One region of the Nonomuraea sp. NPDC049028 genome, then DNA from elsewhere that is predicted to be linked to it. Evidence: riboswitches for the same ligand, from Rfam matches in the RefSeq annotation. Region 1 holds a riboswitch; the other holds the start of a gene.
What was found. A riboswitch is a leader RNA that binds a small molecule or an ion and turns the genes downstream of it on or off. The one in region 1 is predicted to bind glycine.

Region 1 (11,491 bases):
GCGTGGAGGAGCGGCTGCGCGGCGCCGACACGGTGGGCTTCCGCGCCGTACGGACGGAGGACGGCCAACTCGCCGCGCGGGCCGACATCTACCGGAACGGCGCCGTCACACAGATCGAGGACCTCTACACGGGGGACCGCCACCGGGGCCGGGGGCACGCCCGCACGTTGATGAGGGCGCTGCTCGCCGAGGCGGCCGACAGCGAGCTGGTGTTCCTGCTGGCCGACGCCGCCGACTGGCCCAAGGACTTCTACGAACGGCTCGGCTTCGAGCCGGTAGGCCACACCCACAGCTTCCTGCGCACCTGACCGCCCGCCTCCGGCCAACCGTCCCTCCCGCCGTCGGACCTGAATGACCCCAGTCGGCTCCGTTCGGCCGACTCCGGACGCCCCCGGCCGAGCCGCTCGATCGACCCCGGCCGCCGCCTCCGGCCGACCACGACTGACGGACCCCGGCCCACCGTCCCTCCGGCTGACCGGCCCTTACTGACCCCCGCCCACCGACCACGACTGACGGACCCCGGCCAACCGTCCCTCCGGCTGACCGACCCTTACTGACCCCCGCCCACCGATCACGGTCGGCGGCCTCAGCCTTCGGGACCCGACCCCCGGTGGTGGAGGCTCCCGATGGGGGTTTCGGGCGGTGGCGGATCTCGGGTGGTGCGGTCTGGCCCGGGACGGCTTGGTGCCGGCGGTCAGCCGCGGGTCTTGGGGCGGGCGGTCAGATGCGGGCCCGTGGTGACCGGCCTTGGGTCTGGGGTGGCCAGATGTGGGCCTGGGGTGGCCAGATGTGGGCCTGGGGTGGTCGGACGCGGGTCTTGGGGCGGGCGGTCAGATGCGGGCCTGGAGTGGTCAGGTACAGGTCTGGGAGCGTACAGACGAGGGGGTTGTGGGGTGGCCGGTGGTGAGGCCGAGGGTCAGGGTCAGGGCCGTCACGCCGAGGTAGGCCACTCCCGCCACCACGGCCGCCCCATGCAGCCCGCCGATGAAGCGGGGCCCGCCGGGAGCGCCCGCCATCGCGCCGAAGACCGCGACGCCGATCGCGCCGCCCGCCTGCCGGGCGGTGTTGTTGATCGCGCTCACCAGCCCCTCCCGGCCGGGCGGTGGGTCGCTCATGGCCAGGGCGACCACGCTCGGCGTCAGCAGCGCCGCGCCGAGCCCGATGACGGCCAGCGCCGGGAGCAGCACCAGGTACGGCGTGGCCGGCCGTACGAGGAGCAGCAGCCCCATGCCCGCCGCCAGGACCACCAGCCCGGCGACCATCACGGGACGCGGCCCGTACCGGCCGGCGAGGCGCCCGAACGGGGCGGACAGCAGCGCCAGCGGCACGAACAGCGGCAGCAGCGCCGCGCCCGCCGTCATCGGGGACAGCCGCAGCACGCCCTGGAGGTACAGGGTGATCAGCAGCATCATGCCGTTGATCCCGAAGTTCATGGTCGCCGAGCCGATCGTGCCGACCGCGATCGAGGGGCGCCGCAGCAGCCCCAGCGGCAGCATCGGCGCCTCCCGCCGGCTCTCGATCGCCACGAACGCGGCCAGCAGCGCCGCGGCGGCCCCGAACAGCCGCCAGTCGGGCCCGTCACGCCCCGCCTGGATCACCGCGTACGTCAGGACCAGCAGCGTCCCCGCGCCCGTCACAGTGCCCGGCAGGTCGATCGGCCGGCGCTCGGGCTCGTCGGCCGGAGCGACCCGGAACACCGCCACGAAGATGATCAGGATGATCGGCACGTTGATGGCGAAGATCGACGGCCAGCCGAACGCCTGGATCAGCATCCCGCCGAGCAGCGGCCCGGCGGGCAGGGCCGCGCTGCCCACCGCGGCCCAGACCCCGATGGCCCTGGCCCGTTCCCGCTCGCCGGGGAAGGTCCGGGTGATGACCGCCAGCGTGCCCGGCAGGAGCAGCGCGGCGCCCACGCCCTGCACCGCCCGCGCCGCCACCAGCGCCCCGACGCCCGGCGCGAACGCGCAGCCCGCCGACGCCACGCCGAACAGGCCGAACCCCGCCAGCACCACCCGCCGGTGTCCGAAGCGGTCGCCCAGCGTGCCGCCCGTCAGCAGCAGCCCGGCCAGCGCGATCTGGTAGCCGTCGACCACCCACTGCAGGTCCGCGAGCCCGGCGTGCCGGCCGGCCGCGATGGACGGCAGCGCCACGTTCACGATGGTCACGTCCAGCAGGACGACGAACAGGCCGGCGCACATCACGATCAGGATGTTCCGCTTCATCCCCCTACACCTGCGCGGTGAGGGCCGACGCTAACCTCTCGCGACGCGCCGATCCGCGTGGCGTCGCCCAGAGAGCCGCGGGGAGTGCCGGCGGGAAAGTCGTCGGGAGTGCCACCAGGTCGTCGGGAGTGCCGGCGGAAAGGATGAGCCGCTGCCAACCCCGCTGCGGAGAAAGGCGACGCAGTAGGGTCGGCAGCGTGAGCGAAACTTCCGCCGAGGATCGGATCTGGACGGTTCCGAACCTGCTGAGCTTCCTGCGCCTCCTCGGCGTTCCCGTCTTCCTCTGGCTGGTATTGGGGCCGAAGGCGGACGCCTGGGCGATCCTCGTGCTCGCGGTCGCCGGGTTCACCGACTGGCTGGACGGCAAGATCGCTCGCGCCTTCAACCAGATGAGCAGGCTCGGCCGGATCATCGACCCGGCCGCCGACAAGCTCTATGTCTTCGCCACGATCCTGGCGCTGCTGGTGCGCGACGTCATTCCGTGGTGGCTGGTGGCGATCATCCTGGGTCGCGAACTCTTCGTCGCGTGTTTCTTTCCCGTACTTCGGAAGAGCGGTTACAAGGCACTTCAGGTGCATTTCCTGGGCAAGGCCGCCATGTTCAACCTGATGTACGCCTTCCCTCTGCTCTTCCTTGCCTCCCACACTGGGTGGTATGCCGATATAGCACGAATTGTCGGATGGGCCTTTGCGCTCTGGGGAACGGGCCTGTACTGGTGGTCGGGGGTGTTGTATGGGGTACAGGTACGACGGCTCGTAACCGCGGCCAAGGAGGAGTGATCGGGTGAAGGCGGTCGTCATGGCGGGTGGAGAGGGCACTCGGCTGCGTCCGATGACGGCCAACCAGCCCAAGCCCCTGCTGCCCGTGGTCAACCGCCCGATCATGGAGCACGTGCTGCGGCTGCTCAAACGGCACAGCATCACCGAGACCGTGGTCACCCTCCAGTTCCTGGCCGCGCTCGTGCGCAACTACTTCGGCGACGGCGACGAACTCGGCATGAGCCTGCAATACGCCACCGAGGACGTTCCGCTGGGCACGGCGGGCAGTGTGAAGAACGCCGCGGCCCGCCTGCGCGACGACCGATTCCTGGTGATCTCCGGCGACGCCCTGACCGATATCGATTTGTCGGATATGGTCCGTTTTCACCGTGAAAATTCGGCACTTGTCACCATCGGGTTGAAACGGGTGCCCAACCCCCTCGAGTTCGGCATCGTGATCGTCGACGAGGGCAACCGGGTCCAGCGCTTCCTGGAGAAGCCCACCTGGGGGCAGGTCTTCTCCGACACCGTCAACACCGGCATCTACATCATGGAGCCCGAGGTCCTCGACGCGGTCGCCTCCGGAGAGCCCGTCGACTGGTCGGCCGACGTCTTCCCCACCCTGCTGGAGCGCGGCGCCCCCATCTTCGGCTACGTCGCCGAGGGCTACTGGGAGGACGTCGGCACCCACGAGAGCTACCTCAAGGCCCAGGCCGACGCCCTGTCCGGCCGGGTCGCCGTGGACATCGGCGGCTTCGAGGTCTCGCCGGGCGTCTGGGTGGCCGAGTCGGCCTCGGTCGACCCCGACGCGGTGCTCAAGGGCCCGCTGCTCGTCGGCGCGTACGCCAAGGTCGAGGCCGGCGCCGAGCTGCGCGAGTACACCGTGCTCGGCAACAACACGGTCGTGCGCGAAGGCGCCTTCCTGCACCGGGCGGTCGTCCACGACAACGTCTACCTGGGCCCCGGCAGCCACCTGCGCGGTTGCGTGATCGGCAAGAGCACCGACGTGATGGCCGGGGCCCGCATCGAGGAGAACGCCGTCATCGGCGACGAGTGCGTCATCGAGCCCGAGGCGTACGTCTCCAGCGGCGTCAAGGTCTACCCCTTCAAGACCATCGAGGCCGGCGCCGTCGTCAACACCAGCGTGATCTGGGAGTCGCGCGGCCAGCGCAGCCTGTTCGGCCCCCGCGGCGTCAGCGGCCTGGTCAACGTGGAGATCACCCCCGAGCTGTGCGTACGGCTGGCCAGCGCGTACGCCACCACCCTGAAGAAGGGCGAGCACGTCGTCACCTCGCGCGACTCCTCGCTGGCCGCCAGGGCGCTGAAGCGGGCCGTGATCGGCGCGCTCAACGCCAGCGCCATCAACGTCCTCGACCTGGAGGCCGCGCCGCTGCCGGTGGCCCGCTTCCACACGGCCAGGGAGTCCGCGGCGGGCGGCATCGCGCTGCGCACCACCGCCGGCGACCCGCAGAGCATCGACATCGTCATCATGGACGACCGCGGCGCCGACCTGCCTCCGGCCGCCCAGCGCAAGCTGGAGCGCGTCTTCTCCCGCCAGGAGTTCCGGCGCGCCTTCCCCGGCGAGATCGCCGAGCTCCGCTTTCCCGCCAGGGCGGTCGAGGACTACGCGTACGAGCTGCTGCGCTGCGTCGACATGACCGGTATCAGGGACATGAAGGTCGTCGTCGACTGCGCCGGAGGGACCTCCGCGCTGGTCCTGCCCACGCTGCTCGGCCGGGTCGGCGTCGACGTGCTCACCGTGAACGCCCGCCTGGACGACATCTCGCCCACGGAGACGTTCGCCGAGCGCCGCAGGGACCTGCAGCGCCTGTCGGAGCTCGTGAGCTCCTCCAGGGCGGCCTTCGGGGTGCGGTTCGACCCCGTGGGGGAGCGCATCGCGCTGGTGGACGAGATGGGCCAGCTGATCGGCGAGGAGCGGGCCCTGCTCGTCGTGCTCGACCTGATCGCCGCCGAGCGCAGGACCGGCCGGGTGGCGCTGCCCGTCACCACCACCAGGGTCGCCGAGCAGGTCTGCCGCTTCCACGGCGTGCAGGTGCGCTGGACCTCCACGGCGGTCGACGCCCTCACCTCGGCCGCGGTGGACGAAGACATGATCTTCGCGGGCGACGGCAGGGGCGGTTTCGTGGTGCCCGAGTTCGGTCCGGCGATCGACGGGGTGGCGGCGTTCATGCGGCTGCTCGGCCTGGTCGCCCGCACCCGGCTCTCGCTCAGCCAGATCGACGCGCGCATCCCCGAGGCCAAGCTGCTCAAGCGTACGGTGCCGACCCCGTGGGCGGCCAAGGGCGCCGTCATGCGCTCGGTCATCGAGGCCGCCGAGGCCGAGCCGGACGGCTGCCGCGTCGACACCACCGACGGGGTGCGGGTGGCCGCCGAGGACGGGAGCTGGGTGCTGATCCTGCCCGCCGCCACCGAGCCGGTCACCGATCTGTGGGCCGAGGCCGCCGACGTGGACACCGCGCAGTCGCTCCTGGAGCACTGGGCCCGGGTGGTCGAGGAGGCGGCCTCCTGAGCCTCGGGACCGAAATCTGTACGGCAATTCGCATAGAATCATCACGGAACGTGACACTGGCGGATCGGTGGCGCCGGAACGTGCAAGATCGTAATGTAGAAACGCGCGGCGGCATGGACCTTGGGGCGCGGGCGGCGGTAACTTTGTCACCGTCCGAACCCGTCGTCCAGCGCCCCGCCTTGACCTTTGCCGCTGATCAGCGTAAGTTGCGGCATTCGCAAACTTGAAGAGCGAAGCGAGGCGCGCCCAGATCCCCGTTGCCGCGTCTTCGCGGTAGGAGGCCGAGCCGATCGATGCCGAGCGTCTACTGCACGCAGTGCGGGCACGCCAACCCCGAGGATGCCCGTTTCTGTTCCCGTTGTGGGTCACCGCTGACCAGAACCGAGGTCGCCGGGGACACCACATCGACGATCTCTGTCGCGGGAATCGAGGCGTACGAGGCTGAGACCGGTGACATGCTCCTCGCCGAGCGCGCGCTGGTGGAGCAGCTGCCGCCTGGCACGGCGTTGCTCACCGTGACCAGGGGGCCCAACGCGGGGAGCCGTTTCCGCCTCGACAAGGAGCTCACCACCACGGGGCGCCATCCCGAGAGCGACATCTTCCTGGACGACATCACGGTCTCCCGGCGGCACGTGGAGTTCTACCGCCTTCGCGGCGGCCAGTTCTCCGTGCGCGACGTGGGCAGCCTCAACGGCACCTACGTCAATCGGGAGCGCATCGAGGAGGTGCCGCTGCACTCCGGTGACGAGGTGCAGATCGGCAAGTTCCGCCTCGTCTTCCTGATGCGGACCGCCGCCGGCGCATGAGCGAGCCCAGCGAGCGACCGATAGTCACAGCGTTCATGCGGCTCACGGAGGAAGCCGCATGAGCGCGCAGGCGGCACGTTCGCACATGAGCATCGGGGAGGTGCTCGCCATGCTCCAGGGCGAGTTCCCCGATGTGTCGATCTCCAAGATCCGCTTCTTGGAGGGCGAGGGGCTCATCGAGCCGGAGCGCAGCCCGTCGGGCTACCGCAAGTTCACCCACCTGCACGTCGAGCAGCTCCGCTACATCCTCACCGAGCAGCGCGACCACTACCTGCCGCTGCGGGTGATCAAGGACAAGATGGCCGAGCACTTCGGCCGCCCGCGTGCCGTGACCGACCGGCCGGAGACGCGGGAGGTGCGGCTGAGCCGCGCCGAGCTGCTGGAGGCGGCCGGGCTCGACGAGGACACGCTGGCCGAGCTCGAGGACTACGGGCTGCTCTCGGCGACGGCCAGGCGCTACGACGAGGAGGCGCTCAACGTGGCGCGCAGCGTCGGCGCCCTGGCCCGGTTCGGCCTGCACGCCCGGCATCTGCGCGCGGTCAAGGCCGCGGCCGAGCGCGAGTGCGGTCTGGTGGAGCAGACGGTCGCGCCCATACTCAAACGCCGGGCCCCAGGGGCCATCGGAGAGGCTGACGAGGCCGCGAGGGAGCTGTCGGCGCTGCTGCTCGACCTGCACGCCGCTCTGGTGCGTACGGGCGTGCGAACCGTTCTAGGCCGATGACCGGACCAGCGGGACATACAAGGCCCCTCGGGTGTTACGTTGAAATGCAGAAGCGGACCGGCCCAATAGCTGTGCCGGGGTCGCCGACCAGTCGAATATGGAGCAGCCCGTGTTGCAGATGGAGGTCGTGGGCGTCCGCGTAGAGATGCCCACAAATCAGCCGATCGTCTTGCTCAAGGAGGCACACGGGGAGAGGTTCCTGCCGATTTGGATTGGGATGACCGAAGCCACGGCCATCGCCTTGGCCCAAGCGGAGGAGCCTCCAGCCCGGCCACTCACGCACGACCTTTTCAGGGACGTGCTGAGCGCCCTCGGCGTGGGCCTGCGCGCGGTCAACATCGTCGCCCTGCGTGACGGTATCTTCTTCGCCGACCTGGTGTTCTCCAACGGCGTAGAGGTGAGCGCGCGGCCCTCCGACTCGATCGCGCTCGCCTTGCGCACCGGAGCACGAATCTTCGCCAGTGAGGAGGTCGTCCAGGAGGCCGGGGTGATCATCCCCGACGACCAAGAGGACGAGGTGGAGAAGTTCAGGGAGTTCCTTGACACGATCACCCCCGAAGACTTTGGCCGGGCGGGGTAGGTATTTCAGTGCATTTACGCTTCACGACGCGCCGAGCGGGATCGTTGACTGCGCATGGTCACGGTCCTACGGTGCAAGTGAAACCCATGGCCGCGCTTTTACGAACCCCCAGATCAGGCCATGGGATGAGAGAAAGCCGGAGGTCCGCGTGGCGGTCAGCAGCGGCGAGGGAAAGACGGCCGGCCAGGAAGATCCGGTGCGGCGTGAGAGTGCGCGGCAGCGTGCCGGAGAGCAGGGTCTGCTCTTCGACGAGCAGCCCACGACACTGCCGAGTGACATCGGATACCGCGGCCCGACGGCGTGCGCGGCGGCCGGCATCACCTACCGGCAGCTCGACTACTGGGCGCGCACGGAGCTGGTCCAGCCGACGATAAGAGCCGCGCACGGCTCGGGCTCCCAACGGCTCTACAGCTTCCGCGACATCCTGGTGCTCAAGGTCGTCAAGCGGCTCCTCGACACCGGAGTCTCCCTCCAGCAGATCCGTACGGCCGTACAACACCTGCGTGACCGCGGGGTCGGCGACCTCGCGCAGATCACGCTCATGAGCGACGGCGTCAGCGTCTACGAGTGCACCTCGGCCGACGAGGTGATCGACCTGCTCCAGGGCGGTCAGGGCGTGTTCGGCATCGCGCTCGGCCGGGTCTGGCGCGAGGTCGAGGGCTCCCTCGCGGAGCTGCCGGGGGAAAGGGCGGCGGTCGAGGACAGCGTCCCGGCCGACCACCCCGCTGACGAGCTGGCCCAGCGGCGACGGGCGCGCCGCATAGGGTAGCAATCCGGTAGTAACCTAAGAGGCGCAAGGCTGACGACCCCCTGCGGGAGAGTCCCGGGCTGGTCCCGGGGCGCCGAAGGAGCAACCCTCCCCGGAATCTCTCAGGCACCCGTACCGCTCGGGGTAGGCAACTCTGGAAAGCAGGCACGCCCGCCAGGCGCGCCTCACCGACGGTGCAAGCCCTCATGGGGGTGAAGCTCTCAGGTCGCCATGACAGAGGGGGAGATCCGGCACTCGCCCGCGCCCAGGCGCCGGTCTCCATAGCCCTCGGGAGGCACCTTCCATGACCGACCTGTCAGCTCCGCCGTTCTCGACCCGGCACATCGGCCCGTCCGAATCCGAGCAGCAGCGCATGCTCGAGGCCGTGGGTTTCGAGTCCGTGGCCGACCTGGTGGCGGTGGCCGTCCCCGAGTCCATCAGGATCAAGGACCGGCTCTCGCTGCCCGCCGCGGCCAGTGAGACCGAGGTCATCGCCGAGCTGCGGGCCATCGCGGGCCGCAACCGGGTGCTCACCTCGATGATCGGCCTGGGCTACCACGACACGATCACCCCGGCGGTGATCCGCCGCAACCTGCTGGAGAACCCGGGCTGGTACACCGCCTACACCCCCTACCAGCCGGAGATCTCGCAGGGCCGCCTGGAGGCGCTGCTCAACTTCCAGACCGTCGTCTCCGACCTGACCGGGCTCGACGTCGCCGGCGCCTCCCTGCTCGACGAGAGCACGGCCGCCGCCGAGGCGATGACGCTGGCCAGGCGCGCGGGCAAGTCCAAGAGCGACGTGTTCGTCGTCGACGCCGACGCGCTGCCCCAGACCAAGGCGGTGCTGGCCACCCGCGCCGAGCCGCTGGGCATCACGCTGGTCGAGGACGCGCTCGACGGTGAGCTGCCCGAGTGCTTCGGCGTGCTCGTCCAATACCCGGGTGCCTCCGGCCGGCTGCGCGACTTCCGCGCGGTGGCCGAGCGGGCGCACGCCGCGGGCGCGCTGGTCGTGGCCGCCGCCGACCTGCTCGCGCTGACCCTGGTCACCGCGCCGGGCGAACTCGGCGCCGACATCGCGATCGGCTCCTCGCAGCGCTTCGGTGTGCCGTTCGGCTTCGGCGGGCCGCACGCCGCCTACATGTCCGTACGCGAAGGACTGCAGCGGCAGATGCCCGGCCGCCTCGTCGGGGTCTCGGTCGACGCCGACGGCGCGCCCGCCTACCGGCTGGCCCTGCAGACCCGCGAACAGCACATCAGACGGGAGAAGGCCACCAGCAACATCTGCACCGCGCAGGTCCTGCTGGCCGTCATCGCCGGCATGTACGCCGTCTACCACGGGCCCGAGGGGCTGCGCCGCATCGCCGGCCGCGTGCACCGGCACGCCGCCGCGCTGGCCGAGTGCCTGCGCCGCGGCGGTGTCGAGGTCGTACACCGGGAGTTCTTCGACACCGTGCTGGCCAGGGTGCCCGGCCGGGCCGCCGACGTCGTCCGGCAGGCCGCCGAGCGCGGCGTCAACGTGTGGCAGGCCGACGCCGACCACGTCTCCATCGCCTGCGACGAGAAGACCACGGCGGCCGACCTCGAGCAGGTCGCCGCCGCCTTCGGCGTCAGTGGGCCGGTGGCCGGCCTCCTCGCCGACGAAGGGCTGGACACGCTGCCGGCCGCGCTGAGGCGGGAGTCCGGCTACCTCACCCACCCCGTCTTCCACAGCCACCACTCCGAGACCGCGATGCTGCGCTACCTGCGCAGGCTCCAGGACAAGGACATCGCCCTCGACCGGTCCATGATCCCGCTCGGCTCCTGCACGATGAAGCTCAACGCCACCACCGAGATGGAGCCCATCACCTGGCCGGAGTTCGCCGGGATCCACCCCTTCGCGCCTGACGGGCAGGCCGCGGGCTACCACCACCTCATCGAGACCCTGGAGGAATGGCTGGCCGAGGTGACCGGCTACGACGCGGTCTCCATCCAGCCGAACGCCGGGTCCCAGGGGGAGTTCGCCGGGCTGCTCGCGATCCGGGCCTACCACCGCGACCACGGCGACGAGCACCGCGACATCTGCCTCATCCCGTCCTCCGCGCACGGCACGAACGCGGCCAGCGCCGTCATGGCCGGCATGCGCGTCGTGGTCGTGGCCTGCGACTCCGAGGGCAACGTGGACCTGGCCGACCTCGACGCCAAGATCGACAAGCACCGCGACGCGCTGGCCGCGATCATGCTCACCTACCCGTCGACGCACGGCGTCTTCGAGGAGACGATCACCGAGGTCTGCGCCAAGGTGCACGACGCGGGCGGCCAGGTCTACGTCGACGGGGCCAACCTCAACGCGCTGGTCGGGCTGGCCAAGCCGGGCGAGTTCGGCGCCGACGTCTCGCACCTCAACCTGCACAAGACCTTCTGCATCCCGCACGGTGGCGGCGGCCCCGGCGTCGGCCCGGTCGCGGTCCGCGGCCACCTGGCCGCCTACCTGCCGGGCCACCCGCTGCGCCCCGGCTCACCGGTCGGCGCGGTCTCCGCGGCCCCGTACGGCTCGGCGGGCATCCTGCCGATCTCCTGGGCGTACGTCAGGATGATGGGCGGCGACGGCCTGGCCGCGGCCACCGAGCAGGCGATCCTGTCGGCCAACTACCTCGCCCGGCGGCTGGCCCCGCACTACCCGGTGCTCTACACCGGGCGCGGCGGCCTGGTGGCCCACGAGTGCATCGTCGACCTGCGGCAGATCACCAAGGAGACCGGCGTCACGGTCGACGACGTGGCCAAGCGGCTCATCGACTACGGCTTCCACGCCCCGACCATGTCCTTCCCGGTCGCCGGCACGCTGATGATCGAGCCGACCGAGAGCGAGGACCTGGCCGAGCTCGACCGGTTCGTCGACGCGATGGTGGCCATCAGGGGCGAGATCGCGCGGGTCGCCTCGGGCGCCTACGACCGGGCCGACAACCCGCTGCGCAACGCCCCTCACACCGCCGAGGCCGTCGCGGCCGACGAGTGGGCCCATCCCTACAGCCGTACCGAGGCGGTCTACCCGCTGCCGTCGCTGCGGGAGGGCAAGTACTGGGTGCCGGTGCGGCGCATCGACCAGGCTTACGGCGACCGCAACCTGGTCTGCTCCTGCCCGCCGCTGGA
Region 2 (11,491 bases), on a different contig from region 1:
CCGCTAGAGACACCGCGCGAGGTGGTGGGCGAGCCGGCCACGAAAGGGCTGAACACTCCGCCGCCGCTGACATGGGAATCCTCCCCGACTGTCACTGGATCAGCACAAGCGGCGAACGACAGCCGGCTCGCTGGTATTCGCGCAGTCTCTCATGAAGCCCCCTAGGGAGATAGATTTGATCTGATGGAGACTTTCAGCGAACACCCGTCGAATCCAAGTACTGGCAACGAACCATCTCCAGGGGAAAGGCGAGGCCGCTCGCTGTGGCTTCGCGTCGTCATCGGTTTGGTATGTGTTGCGCTGGTGGCGGCCGTGCCTATATATGTGCACCAGCAAGATTTGCTGGTCTCCCAAGCACGGGCGATTGCCCTCGACGGCGTCAAACAACGCGATCACGATTGGTATGCCGCAAAGCTATTAGGCTACGTTGCCGTGGGGATCCACTCGGATGATTACACTACATCTGCACTTGCGGATACGCTCGCCATAGAGCGTCGTGGCCTATTTCCGGGCAGTGCGACCATTGTCGATGTCGCGTTGGCTGCCGACGGCAGAACGGCGCTTATCTCTGACGCCCAGGAGGGCTACGGAATTTGGCAACTCCAGGGAAAGGGTCCTGAGTCAGGCAGAGAGAATCTTCAGGCCACCAGAACGGGCACCCTTGGTGCTGGGTCTGGGCCGATAGCCCTGTCCTCGGATGGGCGGAGGGCGGTAACAGGCGAAGACGTGAGCGGCGGCATCGATGTGTGGGATCTGGGCGATCCTGATAGGCCGTCCAGGACGCCCGTGCGTAAAGGTGACTACCGCGAACAGCTTCTCGAGTTGTCGTTGACCGCTGACGGCACGACCCTGTTCGCAGGGTTCGAGGACGGTTCCATTGAGATCTGGAATCTGGGTGCCGGACGGAAGCCAAGGCAGCTGGCGCGCAGGCATGAACATGCGTCTGGAGTTCGTATTTTATCCGGGACATCCGATGGTAAAACGCTGCTTACTGTCAGCGATGATTCTGCAATTTTCTGGTCCATGACTGATCCGAGCCGGCCCACCAAGCTTGCGGAGCTCAAAAGCGCGACACTCGAGCCGGAGGTGCGCGAATGGAGCAGTGGCGCGCTTAGCGCAGATGGCAAGAGGGCGATAATCGGACGAGGAGTGTGGGATACGACCAATCCGCAGTCGCCGACTCATCTGGGTGATTTGTCTATTATCCCCGAATGGGCGACTCCGGTGGCAATCTCCTATGACGGATCTATTGCTGTCACAGTGGATGATGAGCCAAGCGGTCCGGCGAGTTCTGACCCAGTTATCGTGTGGGGGCTGAAGGACGGCTACCGCCCGGTCAGCTTGGCAACGCTCAGAACGCCCGAGTCCGAGAGCTGGCTGGTGGCCATGAGCAAGGACGGAAGAACATTAGCCGTGGGGACGAGAACGGGAGGTGCCTATTCGTGGCTACTGCCCAACCTGCGCAAGGGTTTCATGGAGGACGCTTGTAGAGAGTCTCCGCCCCTTCCGCCCGTGCCGGGTTTTTGGGAGTCCGTAAGTACCGAGTCACCTCCCGACGTACTGGGCAAGAGGCCGTTTGCCATATGTCCTCTTGGCGGCAGGTCAGGGAAGTGAGCCTGTCGCTCAGTAAAGCGGCAGAATCGGGAGATGAATGAGCCGGTAAAGGCCAGCTTGCGGTAGTTGAGCCTGTTGTGCCCTTCGGGAAGTTGCCGACCGCCGTCGCCGCTGGGCCCGCTGCATTGCTGCAGCGGGCCTCAGAACCGGCCATGCCCGTTTCCGAGCAACCGGCTCAAGCAAGCTCCGTGGGCTCGCGGGCTGCCAGAAGTGCTGGCCGGTGTCGGCGGTCGGCCGACGGTGGCAGTGGGTGTGGATCAGGCGTGGGGCGGCGGGTTTGTCCGGCTTGCCGTTGCCCCTATCAGCGGTGATCGCGTGTTTGCAGATCGCGGTGCGGGTGACCTTGAGCCACTGTTCCCACTGGCTGGGGGTTTGCGGCTCGCTACGGCGCGAGCGCGTGGAACGCGTCGTCGCGCAGGGCAAGCGCACCGGCGGCTGGAAGACGCTCGGTCCCGTCGCCCGCGTGCCCCGCGACCTGATCATGAGCCTCGCCATGAGACGCATGGCCCGCACCGGCGACAACCCGAGCCGGTGGATCTACGAACACCACGTCGACTGGGACGAACCCGTCTACAGCGCGGGCTAGATCTGCCGGCGTCCACGCCGGGTGGAGGGCAGGTCGTGCCGCCCCGAGACGAACTCCTGGACCGCGATCTTGGCCCTGATCACCGGCCGGCGCCACCGTTCCTCCCGGTGCGCGGCCGTGGCCAGCCTCCGCGGGCGCCGCTTCTGGTAGAACAGGTGGGCCCACGGAGACCCGGGCCTGGCCAGCCGCACCGCGCCCACCAGCAGCAGCACGGGCACGAACAGGCCCACTATCCCGGTCCAGATCTTTCCCTTCAGCAGGGTGATCACGGCGAGCACCATGTTCGCCACGAGCAGCGCACCCGGGTTGACCGGGGTCCCGTAGTCGAACGACAGCGGCCGGAGCCCGGTGAGCAGCAGCCCCGTCATCGCGACCGCGATGAACACCGCGTCGACCGAGGTGCGGCCCTCTTCCTCCCAGTACACGTCGTGCAGGTGCAGGATCAGCGCGAACTCGTCCAGCACCAGCGCCGACCCGATCCCGAAGACGGCGGCCGCCGCGGCGTAGGCCACCTGCGACGCCGAGGACACGATCAGCCCGCTGACCCCGCCGACCAGCATGAGCACGACCCCGAACACCACGTGGTGGATGTGCATCTCGCCCACGTTGACGTTGCGGAACCAGCCGACCTTCGCCCTGATCAGCCGCACGTTGACGCGGGTGGCCACGAAGGCCCCGATGAGCGCGACGAAGAAACAGAACAGCGGCAGCCGTCCCGTGTCGACAATGCTCAGCTCGAACCAGTTCCCCATGACCTTGAAAACGATGCTACGAGGCCAATCGTCATCCCTTGACCATTTGGACCGGGAAACGAACTCAAGACAGGAACGCGCGCAGCAGCGCCGCCGTGCCCTCCAGGTGCTCCGCCACTGCTCGGCGGGCCCCTTCCGGGTCGCCCGCCAGGATGGCCGCCACGATCGCCTCGTGCTGGCGGGCGGAGTGGTCGAGGTTCACCTGGAGCATCGGGATGGCGTTGAGGAGGTCGCTGACCCGCAGGCGCGCGTCGGCGCAGGCGGTGGCGAGCAGGGCGGAGCCGGTCAGCTCGGCGATCGAGAGGTGGAAGGCCGTGTCCAGCCGCCGGTAGTCCCCGATGCCCGCCTTGTTGAGTGCCGCGAGCCGGCCGCGCAGGAGGGAGCGCTGGTCGTCGGTCAGCGTGGCCGCCGCCAGCACCGCCGCCGCGCCGCATTCGACCGCCATGCGGAAGGTCAGCGCGTCGGCGAGGTCGGCCGTGCCCATGTCGGCCACGACCCTGCGCAGGTCGCCGCTCTCCGGCGGGGGCGGGGCGTAGGTGACGAACGCGCCGCCGTATCGGCCGCGCCGTACGTCGAGGTAACCGGCGTCTTGGAGCGCCCGGATCGCCTCGCGCAGCGTCACCCGGCTGATGCCGAGCTGAACGGCCAGTTCACGCTCCGGGGGCAGTTTCCGGCCCGGCGCGACCACGCCGAGCTTGATCGCCTGGAGCAGCCGTTCTACCGTCTCCTCGAAGGCGTTTCCTGCCCTGACCGGCCGTAACACCGTCATCAACCGCGCCGAGTCGTCCAACGTGTCCTCAGGTCTTGACAAGCGATCCCCATATGCACATCAATGGTCTAAGAGTAGCCCAATTAGCGGGAAAGCGAGCGAACTTCTGTGAGCGAGCGAGGTCTTCCACAGCCCGGAGCGCTGTCCGTCGACGAGTTGCGTGACGAGGTGGCCGCCGGACGGGTCGACACCGTGCTGCTCGCCATCGCCGACATGCAGGGCAGGTTGCAGGGCAAGCGGCTGTCGGCGCGCTACTTCCTGAACGAGGTGCTGGGGCACGGCTCCGAAGGCTGCAACTACCTGCTCGCCGTGGACGTGGACATGAACACGGTCGACGGCTACGCGATGTCGTCGTGGGAGCGCGGCTACGGCGATTTCGTGATGAAGCCCGATATTTCCACGTTGCGGTGGGTTCCGTGGCAGGAGGGCACCGTCATGCTCATGGCGGACCTGACCTGGGAGAACGGCGACGACGTGACCGCCTCGCCGCGGCAGATCCTGCGCGCGCAGCTCGCCCGGCTCGCCGACCGCGGCCTGGCCGCCTTCGTGGGCACCGAGCTGGAGTTCATCGTGTACGAGGACAGCTACGAGGACGCGTGGAAGCGCGCGTACCGCGACATGTCCCCCGCGAACCTCTACAACGTCGACTACTCCCTCCTCGGTACGGCCCGCATCGAACCCCTCCTTCGCCGGATAAGGCGGGACATGGAGGGAGCTGGGCTGTACGTCGAGTCCGCCAAGGGCGAGTGCAACCTGGGCCAGCACGAGATCGCCTTCCGCTACGACGAGGCGCTGAAGACCTGCGACAACCATTCCATCTACAAGAACGGCGCCAAGGAGATCGCGGCTCAGGAGGGCAAGTCGATCACCTTCATGGCCAAGCCGAACCAGCGCGAGGGCAACTCCTGCCACATCCACATCTCGTTGCGGAGCGTGCACGGCGACCCGGTGATGGCGGGCGACGGCCCCCACGGGCTGTCCGAGCTCGGCGCCCGCTTCATCGCCGGGCAGCTGGCCCACATGCGCGAGCTCACCCTCTTCTACGCCCCGAACATCAACTCCTACAAGCGCTACGTCCCCGGCAGCTTCGCCCCCACGGCCGTCAAATGGGGCGTGGACAACCGCACCTGCTCGCTCCGGCTCGTCGGCCACGGGGAGTCGCTGCGCATCGAGAACCGGGTGCCGGGCGGCGACGTGAACCCCTACCTCGCGGTGTCGGCGCTGATCGCGGCCGGGCTGCGCGGCATCGACGAGGAGCTGCCGCTGGAGGACGCGTTCGGCGGCAATGCCTACGACTCCGGCGCCGAGACCGTGCCCCACACGTTGCGGGACGCGCTGGCGCTGTTCGAGGGGTCGAAGCTGGCGCGGGAGACGTTCGGCGACGACGTGGTGGCGCACTATGCGAACAACGCCCGGATCGAGCTGGCCGCCTTCGACGCGGCTGTCACGGACTGGGAGCTGTTCCGGGGTTTCGAGCGGATGTGAGCACGATGCAGATCATCAATCCGGCGACGGAGGAAATCCTCGCCGACGTGGAGCTGGCCGACGCGGCCGAGGTCGACCGGGCCGTGGAGCGTGCCAGGCGGGCCTACCAGGGTTGGCGCGACGTGTCGCCCGGCGACCGGGCGCGGCTGCTGCGCCGCTTCGCCGACCTGGTGGACGAGCACCGGGAGGAGCTGGCCCTGCTGGAGCTCACGAACTCCGGCCACCCGATCGGCAACGCCCGCTGGGAGGCGGGCGCGGTACGCGACGTGCTGCACTTCTACGCCGGCGCCCCCGAGCGCAACCACGGCAAGCAGATCCCGGTGCCCGGTGGCGTGGACATCACCTTCCAGGAGCCGCTGGGCGTGGTGGGCGTGATCGTGCCCTGGAACTTCCCGATGCTCATCATGAGCTGGGGCGTCGCCCCGGCCCTGGCCGCGGGCAACACGGTGATCGTCAAGCCCGCCGAATGGACCCCGCTGACCGCGCTGAGGCTGGCCGAGCTGGCCCTCGCCGCGGGCCTCCCCGAGGGGGTGCTCCAGGTGCTGCCTGGGGCAGGGGAGGTCGCGGGGGCCCGCCTGGTCGAGCATCCGCAGGTGGCCAAGATCGTGTTCACCGGCTCGACCGAGGTGGGCAAGGAGATCGCCGCCAAGGCAGCAACCCAGGTAAAGCGGATAACCCTCGAACTAGGCGGCAAATCCGCAAATATCGTGTTTGCGGACTCGGATCTGGAAAAAGCGGCGAAAACGGCGCCGTATGCCGTCTTCGATAACTCTGGGCAGGACTGCTGCGCCCGATCCAGGATCCTGGTGCAGGCGGAGGTCTACGACGCGTTCCTGGAGCTGCTGCTGCCGGCCGTACAGAATGTCAGGGTCGGCGACCCGCTCGACGAGAGCACCGAGATGGGCCCCCTGATTAGCGCCGAACATCTGGAACGGGTGCGCGGCTTTATCGACGGCCCGTCGTACTGGCAGGGCGACTGTCCGCAGGGCAAGGGGTTCTGGTTCCCGCCGACGGTCCTGACGCCGGCGCTCACCGACCGGGCGTTCACCGAGGAGATCTTCGGGCCGGTGGTGTCGGTGGTGCCGTTCGCGGACGAGGCGGAGGCGGTGCGGATCGCCAACGACACGCCGTACGGCCTGAGCGGCTCCATCTGGACCCGCGACGTCGGCCGGGCGCTGCGCGTCGCGCGAGCCGTGGAGGCGGGCGCGCTGTCGGTGAACTCGCACTCCTCGGTCCGCCACTGGACGCCGTTCGGCGGCTTCAAGGAGTCCGGCCTCGGCCGGGAGCTGGGCCCGGACGCCCTCATGGCGTTCACCGAGACCAAGAACGTCTTCATCTCAACGGAGTGACACACATGCAGCGTTTGCACAACCGCGTCGCCGTGATCACCGGCGCGGGCGGCGGCATCGGCCTGGCCACCGCGCGGCGGTTCGCCGAAGAGGGCGCCAAGGTGGTCTGCGCCGACGTCGACGAGGAGGCGGGCACCAAGGCCGCCTCCGAGGTGGGCGGGCTCTTCGTCAAGGTCGATGTGACCAGCGAGGACGACGTCGTCCGGATGTTCCGGACGGCGTACGACACCTATGGCTCCGTCGACATCGCCTTCAACAACGCGGGCATCTCGCCGCCCGAGGACGACTCGATCCTGGAGACCGGCATCGAGGCGTGGCGGCGGGTGCAGGAGGTGAATCTGACGAGCGTCTACCTGTGCTGCAAGCACGCGATCCCGTACATGCAACGGCAGGGCAAGGGCTCGATCATCAACACCGCGTCGTTCGTGGCGGTGATGGGGTCGGCGACGTCGCAGATCTCGTACACGGCCTCGAAGGGCGGGGTGCTCGCGATGTCGCGCGAGCTCGGCGTCCAGTTCGCGCGCGAGGGGATCCGGGTGAACGCGCTGTGCCCGGGGCCGGTCAACACGCCGCTGCTGAAGGAGCTGTTCGCGAAGGACCCTGAGCGGGCCGCGCGGCGCCTGGTGCACGTGCCGGTGGGGCGCTTCGCCGAGGCGTCGGAGATCGCGGCGGCGGTGGCGTTCCTGGCCAGCGACGACGCCTCCTTCATCACGGGCTCGGAGTTCCTCGTCGACGGCGGCATCTCGGGCGCGTACGTCACGCCTCTTTAGGAAGGACCTTTAGGAAGGGAACTTTAGGAAGGGAAGTTGTGGAGCGACCCGTCATCGGGATCACGTCCTATGTCGAGCCTGCCCGCTACACCGTGTGGGAGCTGCCGGTCGCCCTGCTGCCGTACATGTACGTGGAGCAGGTGGTCCGGGCCGGCGGGCAGCCGGTGATCCTGCCGCCCGCCGGGTCGCCCGCCCGGCTGGTGGCGCGGTTGGACGGGTTGATCCTGGCCGGTGGTGGTGATGTCTCGCCCGAGCGGTACGGCCAGGAGCCACACGACCAGACCGGCTACATCCGGAAATTTCGGGACACGGCGGAGTTCGCGGTGATCGAGGCGGCTCTTGAGGCCGACCTGCCCTATCTCGGGATATGTCGGGGCATGCAGGTGCTCAACGTCGCGCTCGGCGGGACCCTGCACCAGCATCTGCCCGATGTGGTGGGACACACCGGGCACTCCCCCGCACCCGGCGAGTTCGGCCACCTGCCCGTCCGGCCCGTCGCGGGAACTCTCGTCGGCAAGGCGCTCGGGGCCGAGCCGGTGGCCGTGCCGCACTACCACCACCAGGCCATCGACCGGCTCGCGCCCGGCCTGACCGTGTCCGCCGTGGCCGACGACGGCACGATCGAGGCGGTGGAGCTGGACTCCCAGACGTTCGCCATGGCCGTGCAGTGGCATCCGGAGGCGGCGAAGGACTGCGCGCTGTTCGAGGCGCTCGTCGCCACCTGCTGAGCCGCCCCCGGTACAGCCCTTTTGGCCCCAAGCGACCGGATCCGCACGCGACAACTCCCCCATAACAGCACTAGGCTTGCGGACATCACCGTCGAAACCGTGCGGGAGAGTGTCCTGGCATCCGGCCAGGTCCCCTGAAGGAGCAAGCCCTCCCCGCGAACCTCTCAAGGCAAAGGACCGCACGGACGAGGTGTCCTCTGGAAAGCAGGCCTGGCGGCCTCGCCGAAGGTGAAAGTCCGGCAAATTACGGGCGAAGCTCTCAGGCACCCATGACAGAGGGGGAGGATGTCTGGCATCCGATCCTGCCCTGAGGTGCGCATATGTCACGTCCTACACCGCTCCGAGAGGTCCACGAGAGCCTCGGCGCGACATTGACCGATTTCGCCGGGTGGCTGATGCCGCTCCGCTACGGCAGCGAGTCCGCCGAGCACAACGCCGTGCGCCAGGCGGCCGGGCTGTTCGATCTCTCCCACATGGGCGAGATCTTCGTGACCGGGCCTCAGGCGGGTCAGGCACTCGACTACGCGCTGGTGGGACACCTGTCAGCGCTCGCGCCCGGCCGGGCCCGCTACACCATGATCGTGAACGAGCATGGCGGGGTGCTGGACGACCTGATCGTCTACCGGCTCGGGGACGAGGAGTTCATGGTGGTGGCTAACGCCTCCAACTATGAAAAAGTCGGGGAAGAGCTGAAAAATCGCGCCAAGTCGTACAACGCGGTGGTCGAGGATCGCTCGGAGCAGTACGCGCTGATCGCCGTCCAGGGGCCGCGCGCGCAGGAGATCCTCGCCACGCTCACCGACGCCGACCTCGCCGGGCTGAAGTACTACGCGGGCCTGCCCGGTCTGGTCGACGGGCGGCAGGCGCTCATCGCGCGCACCGGCTACACGGGCGAGGACGGGTTCGAGCTGTTCGTGGCCAACCAGGACGCCGTCCCGCTCTGGCACGCGCTGACCGAGGCCGGCCGGCCGTACGGGCTGCGGGCGGCGGGTCTGTCCAGCCGTGACACGCTCAGGCTCGAAGCGGGCATGCCGCTGTACGGCAACGAGCTCGGCGTCGAGCTGACCCCGTTCGACGCGGGGCTGGGCAGAGTGGTGAAATTCGACAAGCCGGGCGACTTCGTCGGCAGGTCGGCGCTGGAGGCGGTCAAGGACACGCCGCCGCGGCGCCGGCTCGTCGGACTGGTCGCGCGGGGTCGCCGGGTGCCGCGCCACGGATACCCGGTGACCAAGGACGGCGCCGTCGTCGGCGAGGTCACCAGCGGGGCACCCTCCCAGACCCTGGGTAAGCCCATCGCCATGGCCTACGTCGACAATGGGGCCGACGCAGGTCTGGCCGTGGACATCCGGGGCAGCCATGAACCTATGGACCTCATTGAGCTGCCCTTTTACAGGAGGAACAAGTGAGCAACATCCCAGACGACCTGAGCTACACCAAGGAGCACGAGTGGGTGGCCGGGCTCGACGACGGCATCACCGTGACCATCGGCATCACGGCCTACGCGGCCGAGGCGCTGGGTGATGTCGTCTTCGTGCAGCTTCCGGAGGTCGGCTCGACCGTCGAGGCGGGCGACTCCGTGGGTGAGGTCGAGTCGACCAAGTCGGTGAGCGAGATCTACACCCCCGTCGGCGGCGAGATCGTCGAGGTCAACCAGGCCGTCGTGGACGATCCGTCGCTGGCCAACAGCGACTCCTACGGCGACGGCTGGATGTTCCGCGTGCGCGTGGAAGGCGACCCCGAGGACCTGCTCACCGCCGAGGAGTATTCGGCGCTCACCTCAGGCGAGTCCTGACCCACCCGCCGGGGTCCTGCCGGACCCCGGCCCTTCTGAAGGGCGCCCATCAATGGCGATCAGCGTCTTCGACCTGTTCAAGATCGGCATCGGCCCGTCGAGCTCACACACCGGCGGTCCCATGGCCGCCGCGCACAAGTTCGCGCGCGGTCTGCACGACGACGACCTGCTCACGCGTACGGCCCGCGTCGAGGCGATCCTGTACGGCTCGCTCGGCCTGACCGGCAAGGGCCACGGCAGCGACAAGGCCGTCCTGCTGGGGCTGTCGGGCGAGAAGCCCGAACTCGTCGACGTGGACTCCATCGACGCGCGCCTGGCCGCGATGCGCGAGTCCGGCACGGTCCGGCTCTACGGCACGCACGAGATCCCCTTCGTCGTGGGCGAGGACCTCGTCTTCGAGCGCAAGATCTCCCTGCCCGAGCACCCGAACGGCATGCGCTTCACCGCCTTCTCCGCATCGGGCGAGAAGCTGCGCGAGAAGGTCTACTTCTCGGTCGGCGGCGGCTTCGTGGTGGACGAGCAGGCCACCGGCGCCGACCGCATCAAGCCTGACGACACCGTTCTGCCCTACCCCTTCACGACCGGGGACGAGCTGCTCAAGCACTGCTCCAACACGGGTCTGTCCATCTCCGCGCTGATGCTGGAGAACGAGCAGGCGTTCGGCCGCTCCGCCGCCGAGATCCGCGCGCAGATCCTGCACCTGTGGCAGGTCATGTGCGAGTGCGTCGAACGCGGCATCGCCAAGGAGGGCGTGCTGCCGGGCGGTCTCAAGGTCAAGCGCCGCGCGAACCGCCTCCACCGCCGCCTGCAGACCGAGTCGCCGAAGACCGACCCGCTGCACGCCATGGACTGGGTGTCGCTGTTCGCGCTGGCGGTCAACGAGGAGAACGCCGCGGGCGGCCGCATCGTCACCGCTCCCACGAACGGCGCCGCGGGCATCATCCCCGCCGTTCTGACCTACTACTCCCGCTTCATCCCGCACGCCGACGACGACGGCATCGTCCGCTTCTTCCTCACCGCGGCGGCGATCGGCGTCCTGTTCAAGGAGAACGCCTCGATCTCGGGCGCCGAGGTCGGCTGCCAGGGCGAGGTCGGCTCGGCCTGCTCCATGGCCGCCGCGGGCCTCACAGAGGTCCTGGGCGGCACGCCCGAGCAGGTGGAGAACGCGGCGGAGATCGGCATCGAGCACAACCTGGGCCTGACCTGCGACCCGATCGGCGGTCTGGTCCAGATCCCGTGCATCGAGCGCAACGCCGTGGCCTCCATCAAGGCCATCGCCGCGGCCCGCATCGCCCTGCGCGGCGACGGCCGGCACTTCGTCGCCCTGGACAAGGCCATCAAGACGATGCGCGACACCGGCAAGGACATGCTCGACAAGTACAAGGAGACCTCGCGCGGGGGCCTGGCCGTCAACGTGATCGAGTGCTGACATTCGGCACCTGAGAACGTCGCAGAGAGCAGGTAGCGTGAGAGCATGACGGCACATCACCGCGACGAGGTCATCACCGTCCCTCGTGACGAATATGAGGCGCTCAAGGCCGAGGTCAGGCGGCTGCGCCGAGAGCTGGGACGCCAGCAGGCCTTGCTAGCCATCATGGACAACGCCGCCAACCCAGGCCGGCTGCGAACGTTCACGCGCGACGAGC

Region 2: another riboswitch for glycine. It lies ahead of gcvT (glycine cleavage system aminomethyltransferase GcvT); the one in region 1 lies ahead of gcvP (aminomethyl-transferring glycine dehydrogenase).

The regions. Positions count from the first base shown of each region.
Region 1 covers NZ_JBICTR010000015.1:121,233-132,723, reverse strand. Annotated here, with positions in the region: gene ACGFJ2_RS48160 (GNAT family N-acetyltransferase) at 1-308, shown strand, start outside; gene ACGFJ2_RS48155 (MFS transporter) at 852-2,222, opposite strand; gene ACGFJ2_RS48150 (CDP-alcohol phosphatidyltransferase family protein) at 2,420-3,001, shown strand; gene ACGFJ2_RS48145 (sugar phosphate nucleotidyltransferase) at 3,006-5,510, shown strand; gene ACGFJ2_RS48140 (FHA domain-containing protein) at 5,804-6,316, shown strand; gene ACGFJ2_RS48135 (MerR family transcriptional regulator) at 6,375-7,037, shown strand; gene ACGFJ2_RS48130 (bifunctional nuclease family protein) at 7,147-7,617, shown strand; gene ACGFJ2_RS48125 (MerR family transcriptional regulator) at 7,766-8,386, shown strand; glycine riboswitch at 8,421-8,513, shown strand; gene gcvP (aminomethyl-transferring glycine dehydrogenase) at 8,670-11,491, shown strand, end outside.
Region 2 covers NZ_JBICTR010000002.1:880,939-892,429, reverse strand. Annotated here, with positions in the region: gene ACGFJ2_RS10245 (WD40 repeat domain-containing protein) at 184-1,614, shown strand; gene ACGFJ2_RS10240 (hypothetical protein) at 2,012-2,200, shown strand; gene ACGFJ2_RS10235 (hypothetical protein) at 2,197-2,952, opposite strand; gene ACGFJ2_RS10230 (FadR/GntR family transcriptional regulator) at 3,017-3,721, opposite strand; gene ACGFJ2_RS10225 (glutamine synthetase family protein) at 3,830-5,206, shown strand; gene ACGFJ2_RS10220 (aldehyde dehydrogenase family protein) at 5,212-6,555, shown strand; gene ACGFJ2_RS10215 (3-oxoacyl-ACP reductase) at 6,561-7,325, shown strand; gene ACGFJ2_RS10210 (gamma-glutamyl-gamma-aminobutyrate hydrolase family protein) at 7,364-8,053, shown strand; glycine riboswitch at 8,146-8,243, shown strand; gene gcvT (glycine cleavage system aminomethyltransferase GcvT) at 8,374-9,459, shown strand; gene gcvH (glycine cleavage system protein GcvH) at 9,456-9,845, shown strand; gene ACGFJ2_RS10195 (L-serine ammonia-lyase) at 9,898-11,274, shown strand; gene ACGFJ2_RS10190 (hypothetical protein) at 11,320-11,491, shown strand, end outside.